Regions from separate parts of the Brevibacillus sp. MER 51 genome, predicted to be linked through region 2. Evidence: predicted binding sites of a transcription regulator. Region 2 holds the regulator's gene; each other region holds the start of a gene.
The links. The regulator LexA, encoded in region 2, represses DNA repair genes until DNA is damaged. The targets are predictions, from matches to a motif close to CGAACATATGTTCG.
Positions count from the first base shown of each region.

Region 1 (2,277 bases), 210 kb from region 2:
GCTTGAGAAAATCATGCCCATACTAACGCCGAGCAGTGTTGCTATTGGCGTTTTAGCCGGGACACATTTGCAACCGTTTGCTTTTTTGTCCCCTTGGGTGTTTGCCTTCATGACATTTGCGGGCAGTCTCGGTTCAGGATTTAAAGAATTTGCAAAAGTACTGACCAGACCGCTTCCCTTAATCGTCAACTTGGTGATTCTCCATGCACTAATGCCGCTTGTTGCTTGGTCGATGGCGCGATTGTTTTATCCAGATGATATCCATGTCATCACGGGCTTCTTGTTGGCTGCCTTAATTCCCACAGGGATCACGAGCTTTTTGTGGTCATCGATTTATTTCGGGAATATCGCACTGACGCTATCCATTATTTTGTTGGATACGATGCTCTCCCCACTGATTGTTCCGTTGGGGATGTCCTTGTTTTTGGGGGCTACCGTCGAGATGGATTTGGCAGAGCTGATGAAGGGTTTATTTTATATGATCGTGTTGCCATCTCTTGTAGGAATGCTGCTCAATCATTTGTCAAAAGGGAACGTCAAAAAAACGCTGGCACCAAAATTAGCGCCATTTTCCAAGATGGGTATGGGTGTTGTCGTCGCCATCAACAGCTCGATGGTCTCATCTTACTTTCATATGATGGATGCTAAACTGGTAGGAATGGCGGTCCTCGTACTCGTAGTAGCCATTTCGGGTTATGTAATGGGATGGGGGATCGCAAGGCTATTCGGATGGGATCGTGATGTGATTGTCACGTTAACCTTCAACAGTGGAATGCGAAACATTAGTGCAGGGGCAGTTATGGCAATCACGTACTTTCCGGCACCAGTTGCTCTTCCTGTTGTTCTCGGTATGCTTTTTCAGCAAATACTCGCTTCTACCTTCGGAAAGTTTTTGGAGCTGGTCGAGAAAAGACCGCAGCATCAACCACAGGAACTATCAAGCTAAAAGCAAGAGCCGTTTTCCAAGACCAATGGGAAAACGGCTTTTTTCTTACAGATTCTTCCTAAATAAAGCAATTTGTGCGACTTGGCAGGACAATATTGAAAAAAAGGTTGCGAACTTATGTTCGTATTCTTTATAATGTAAATACAATTTCCCACACAGGATGGGTATCTGGATTACAAATGTTCGTAGGTAGGCGGGTGGAAAGGTGTGGCTAACGGCAATCTTGAAGTAACGAACGAAGAAAGAGAGGCATTTATGTACATGCTGCGAGATTCTGCAAGAGAGAATTACCCCTTGAATGTGAGCTGGTGTGTGTCCTTTGAGGGGGAGCGGGGGAATACCTGTAGCATGTGGGGTGTGGTCAAATGGGTAGACCCGAAGGCGAGACGTGTTCAATTAGCAAACCAAACGGGTAGTCAGTGGATTGAGATGGAAAAAATTATCAATGTACATGCATAAGGGAACGTATAGAAACCTTACATGAAAATCGACTCATCGTAAGGCTTCTTTCCTTTCTTTGCACAAAGAAGAGAATGCGTCACAAAACCTAACACGAAAACACAGAAAATTCGAAAGTTTGGTTGACATTCGAATTTTTGATGTTAGAATATATAACATATCATGCATTCTCTCCACTTCCTACTTTTGACCCAATCATTGGGTCCTTTTTTTTGCCTATGTTTCATTCTTCAAATAAGGCTTTCCATCCGCTTGAAATAACTTGCTCACCATTCCATAAAGGCGACCTGACATGTTAGGAAAAACGAAGGAGTATTCATTCGCTCCTTGATTCAGCAAGACAATCGGTGCTTCCACGATGTAGGGGATTTTCATGAGATCGAGCATCTTCTTATATTCCTCTACCTTGGAATGGTCGACCGTATAATAAAATGACTTGGAAAAATTCATGCGAGCACGCTCCTTTTCCTTATTGTAGCATATCCTCAGTATGTCGTATAAATGGACATAATAAATATTATGTAAACACAATGTGATTTTTTCTTTATCCTTAGAAATAGAGAAGATTCACAAAGACCCCTACCTGTGATAAGATGAAAGACCAAAATTTTACCAATAGGAGAAAATGATGATAATCAGCCAACAACTACTTTCTGTGAATGGGTTATCCTACACGATTCGCTCTGCAATGGAGACAGATGCACAACAATTGTCGGAACTGCGACTGCAAATCGATGGTGAGACTGAAAATTTGGACAGAGAAAGAGGGGAGGCTTTCATCGATGTGCAAGGATTCGAACACATCATCAAAACGGATGCAGAAAGTGCAAGAAATTTGTTTTTAGTGGCTGTTGCTCAAGATCGGATTGTCG
Region 1 is NZ_JAMAUS010000001.1:554,377-556,653, reverse strand. Features, by position in the region: gene M3630_RS02085 (bile acid:sodium symporter family protein) at 1-946, shown strand, start outside; gene M3630_RS02080 (YolD-like family protein) at 1,154-1,405, shown strand; gene M3630_RS02075 (hypothetical protein) at 1,622-1,855, opposite strand; gene M3630_RS02070 (GNAT family N-acetyltransferase) at 2,034-2,277, shown strand, end outside.
Region 1: the regulator LexA is predicted to act here: its motif matches at 1,057-1,070, upstream of M3630_RS02080 (YolD-like family protein).

Region 2 (2,277 bases):
GTGTTGGTATGCATCCATGCCCCCTATTTCTAGCAATCGTGCTTCGATGTCCATATGACGATAGGCATTTTGCTTTTCGACAGCTAACGGTTGAGCAAACAATTCAAACCAAAAGTCAGCTGTGAAAAAAGAGATAACGCACGTGGGGATACTTTTTATATCTAGTTGAGTCACTTCAAATCCAGGCAAACAGCCAAACGCTTTACGAACAACCTGCTCAAACTGATGCAAATCATGACTCTCGCAAATAATATCCAGATCACTTCCTACAACGTCAATGTTCAATGGGATGGTTCCGGCAAGCACTGGACGGTAATCGGATAGTACTTCCATGAGGTGCGTCTGTTGAATTGCTTCCAACGCCGCTTTTTGGCGTATTGTTCCTCTGCCCAGGTAAGAGAGATCATGCCAATTTCTCATGAGACAACCTCCATGTCTACTTTCTTTTAAAATAGTTTAGACAAAAGTGAATAAGTACGCAACGAAATCGGTAATCACTCGTATACCTAAATGAAGGGAGTGTAGTGGATGGAAATATTTTTGTGGGTCGTAGTTGTGTTGTTGTTCTTGCTTAGCATCGCAGGAATTTTCTTACCCGTTTTACCTGATACGATCTTGCTGTGGGCGGGCTTTTTACTCTATCACTTTTTTATTGCAGATCCGGGAGCGGGATTGCCGGCATCCTTTTGGTGGGGAATGGTCGTTCTAAGCATTCTACTTTACGGTGCTGACTTGCTGACGAACATGTACTTCGTGAAAAAGTATGGGGGGTCAAAGTGGTCGTCCATTGCCGCTGCGGTCGGAATTATCCTCGGGATTTTCGTGTTTCCACCGTTTGGTATGCTGATCTTGCCGTTTGTATTCGTCGTTCTCGTAGAGTTAATGGTGCAGAAGCAATCGATGGAGCGAGCAGTGAAAGCAGGGGTAGGTTCACTGATCGGATTTTTGGGTAGTGCGGTCGTAAAAGTCATCTTGCAAGTTACGATGATCATCTGGTTTTTTATCGCCAGATAACATATAGAAAACGAAAAGGACAGCCGAGGCTGTCCTTTTTTACGTGGAAACTAGTGAATGAGGCGATAGACACCGATGACTTTACCGAGAATGGTGACATGCTCCAGAATGATCGGTTCCATTGTGGCATTCTCCGGTTGGAGTCGGAAGTGGTTCTTTTCTTTGAAAAATCTTTTGACGGTCGCTTCGTCTTCTTCTGTCATGGCTACGACAATGTCACCATTGTTCGCTACGTGTTGTTGGCGAACAATGACGTAATCTCCGTCGAGAATTCCGGCATCAATCATACTGTTCCCGGAGACACGCAGCATGTAGACCTTGTCTGAAGTCACGATATTGTCTGGAAGCGGGAAGTATTCTTCCACATCCTCAATGGCTGTAATCGGTTGTCCAGCAGTTACTTTTCCGATTACGGGCACACGGACGACAGAGTCTTCGAAATTGTCTTGAAAACGATCTTCATCTGATAGCAATTCGATGGCGCGAGGTTTGGTAGGGTCTCGACGGATGAGGCCTTTTTTCTCTAAACGTGCCAAATGACCATGTACCGTTGAGCTGGAAGCGAGTCCGACAGCCTCTCCAATTTCACGTACAGAAGGCGGATATCCTTTATCACGAACTTCCTTTCGTATGAACTCGATGATGGCTTGTTGTCTACTCGATAATTTTGACATAGAAAGACACCCCTGATTTCTCGAACATATTTTCCTATATTATACCATGGGAGCTTGCGTTCGACAAACATAAGTTCGATTCATTGTTGACATGAACGTATGTTCTCATTTATTATGAGTTTACAAGAGGACAGAACGTATGTTTGTAAGGGGGCCATTATCATGAATTCATCGACTGTACGTAATCGTTTCGAGAAAAAAGAAGAACGTCGTGTTCGTTTTGGTATCACGAGAGGTCAAGCTCTCTTGTTTCTTATTACATTTATTCTCTTTTTTTACTTGTTGACCGAACTAGTGTTTGCTTCTTCGCCAATGGAGGAGCCACAAGGCATTGAGGTAACCGTACAATCCGGAGATAGCCTATGGTCGTTAGCCGTTCGCTACTCAGATCAGCATACAGATGTTCGTGACTATATCATAGAAATCAAGGAAGCGAACGGTTTGGATAGCAACAGGATTTACCCGGGTCAGACTCTGATCATGCCTGATATGCCGTAAGTGTTCGGCTGTCTTGCGGGATCATTCGAATGTGGTATAATGAAGCGGCACTACTACAGAGTGGGAGGAACCAGCAGTGGTATCTGACGCA
Region 2 is NZ_JAMAUS010000001.1:763,137-765,413, reverse strand. Features, by position in the region: gene M3630_RS02905 (DUF4269 domain-containing protein) at 1-420, opposite strand, end outside; gene M3630_RS02900 (DUF456 domain-containing protein) at 529-1,014, shown strand; gene lexA (transcriptional repressor LexA) at 1,065-1,688, opposite strand; gene yneA (cell division suppressor protein YneA) at 1,851-2,186, shown strand; gene M3630_RS02885 (DUF896 domain-containing protein) at 2,263-2,277, shown strand, end outside.

Region 3 (2,277 bases), on a different contig from region 2:
CGTCCTGACCGTATCGGGTCCGGATATCATCCATGGCTTGTGCCAACGAACGCCGCTTGTGATTGTCCGTGAACAGATTGAGTTGCACCACGTTGTCAGGGACAAGCTGCCCCAGATTGACCCCGATACTGCGGACGGGCGTTTCCTGCCAGTGGCGGTCAAACAGAAAGCAGGCCGCTTCGTACAAAGTCATGGCATCATTCGTCTGCTCCGTGAGCTTCATCTGCCGTCCAAAGCCCGTTCCAGCAGCCAAATCAGCTCCACGACAGCCCACAGACAGAACGGAGCCCATCAGCTCCTTTTTCCGCGCCCGACGGCACACTTCTTCGCACAGCTCTAAAAGCACCACTTTGATTTCCGCTGCTGTATGGTAATCCCGCGGCAACGTCATGTGATGACCGATCCCTTTTTGTGAATCATAGGAATCCAAAGCCACAGGTGAATCGTCGATTCCGTGAGCCGTGCGCCACAGCACTTCCCCGTTTACTCCCCAATGCCGGGTGAGGATGGCTGGCCTCATATCTGCAAGCTGTCCGATCTGATAGACGCCCATTCGATGAAAATGACGCTTCATGCGTGAGCCTACGCCGAACAGCTTTTCAATCGGAAGCTTCCAGAGCGTATCCGCTAACGTTTCCCGCTTGAGCCAAAAAACGCCTTCTTCCCGTTTCTTGGCGAAATTGTCGCAGGCCATCTTGGCCAATACCTTGTTCTCCCCGATGCCTACCCGACAGTTGATTCCTGTCTCCATCCAGACGCGCTGCCGAATCTGTGCAGCCATCTGCATCGGATCACCAAACAGGTGGACGCTGCCTGTCACGTCGAGAAACTGCTCGTCGATCGAGTACGGCTCCACCTTGTCGGTAAATGCCTCGAATATGCGAGTGATTTGCATGGAGATGCGAATGTACATCTCCATGCGCGGACGAACAACGACGAGCTGGCGACACTTTTGCTGCGCCTGCCACAGCGCTTCGGCCGCGACCACTCCGTATGACTTGGCAATCGGACACGCTGCCAGCACGACTCCACTGCGCCGCTCCGGATCACCCGCGACGACAATCGGTTTGTTTCGCAGCTCTGGATTGGCCCCTTTCTCGATACTGGCATAAAAGCTCTGCATGTCGATCAAAAACACGATCCGCTTGTTCGCATTGGACATACGATCATCCCCTAAATAAGAACTTATGTTCTCTAGTTGCTTTGTTCTTATTATAGCAAACAAACGTTCGCTTTTATGCCTGTCTCGCGCAAAAAAAAGCTAGTAATTATTTCCTCCCGGATAAGCACACGTTGGTAGGTGTTCCGCAAGCGAAAGCGAATCCAATAAAGGGTTACTTTTTCACGACAGGAATCCAAATTTCGCTTCGGAAGGTTGGGGATGAAGTATCTTTATTTTCGTTCCACAAAATCTCCGGACCCTCAGCCTGTTCATAACCGGAGGATAAAAACCATTCCGAATAAATGCGGGCCCAGACATCTTGCAGCGTATCGGGAAAAGGACCCACTGCTTCGAAGACCGCCCAGGTGGAAGCAGCAACTTCAAGTACTGCCAGGTTGTCTGGATAAGCTTTTGTAGTGGCTACGCCGATATAATGATCAAGCTCGCCATATTCCAGTCGACCTTCTGAAAAGTTCGTGGACGCACTGATCAGTCCTAGTGGTTCGATATCGGATAGCGACTTCAGCTGCTGGATCGTCTCCCTATCTAATGAAGCCCACATAGCCGCAATCTCTGGATTGACTCCACGATAAATCAGCGGGACTCTTTTTTTCAGACCCACAATACGAAATGCCTCTTTTTCTTCCATGCGGTAGTTCATGGCACTGCCTCCTTTTATGGATAGATGAAAGGTCATTCGTGGATAAGCCTTCAAGGGTTGGCCGATATGTCTGGCTTCTGTCGGAGTGACTCCATGCACATTCTGAAAAGCTCTGGCAAAGGAATCAGCCGATCCGTATCCGTATTTGATCGCAATGTCAATGACCCGCTCGTTGCTGTCCGCAAGCTCAAAAGCTGCAAGCGTAATGCGTCGACGCCGGATGTACTCGGATAGCGGAACACCAGCGAGAAAAGAAAACATTCTTTTGAAGTGATACTCGGAGCAGCAAGCTACCCGGGCGATTTCTTTATAGTCAATCTCGCTGGTCAAATTGTCTTCGATGTAGTCCAGAGCCTCATTCAGCTTTACAAGCAAATCCATGGTAATGACCTCCCTTTCCTCCTCAGAATAGCAGATGCAAAATCGGGCGATCCGACATTTCGTGCACGATGAT
Region 3 is NZ_JAMAUS010000005.1:148,435-150,711, forward strand. Features, by position in the region: gene M3630_RS12825 (DNA polymerase IV) at 1-1,162, opposite strand, end outside; gene M3630_RS12830 (AraC family transcriptional regulator) at 1,335-2,204, opposite strand.
Region 3: the regulator LexA is predicted to act here: its motif matches at 1,219-1,232, upstream of M3630_RS12825 (DNA polymerase IV).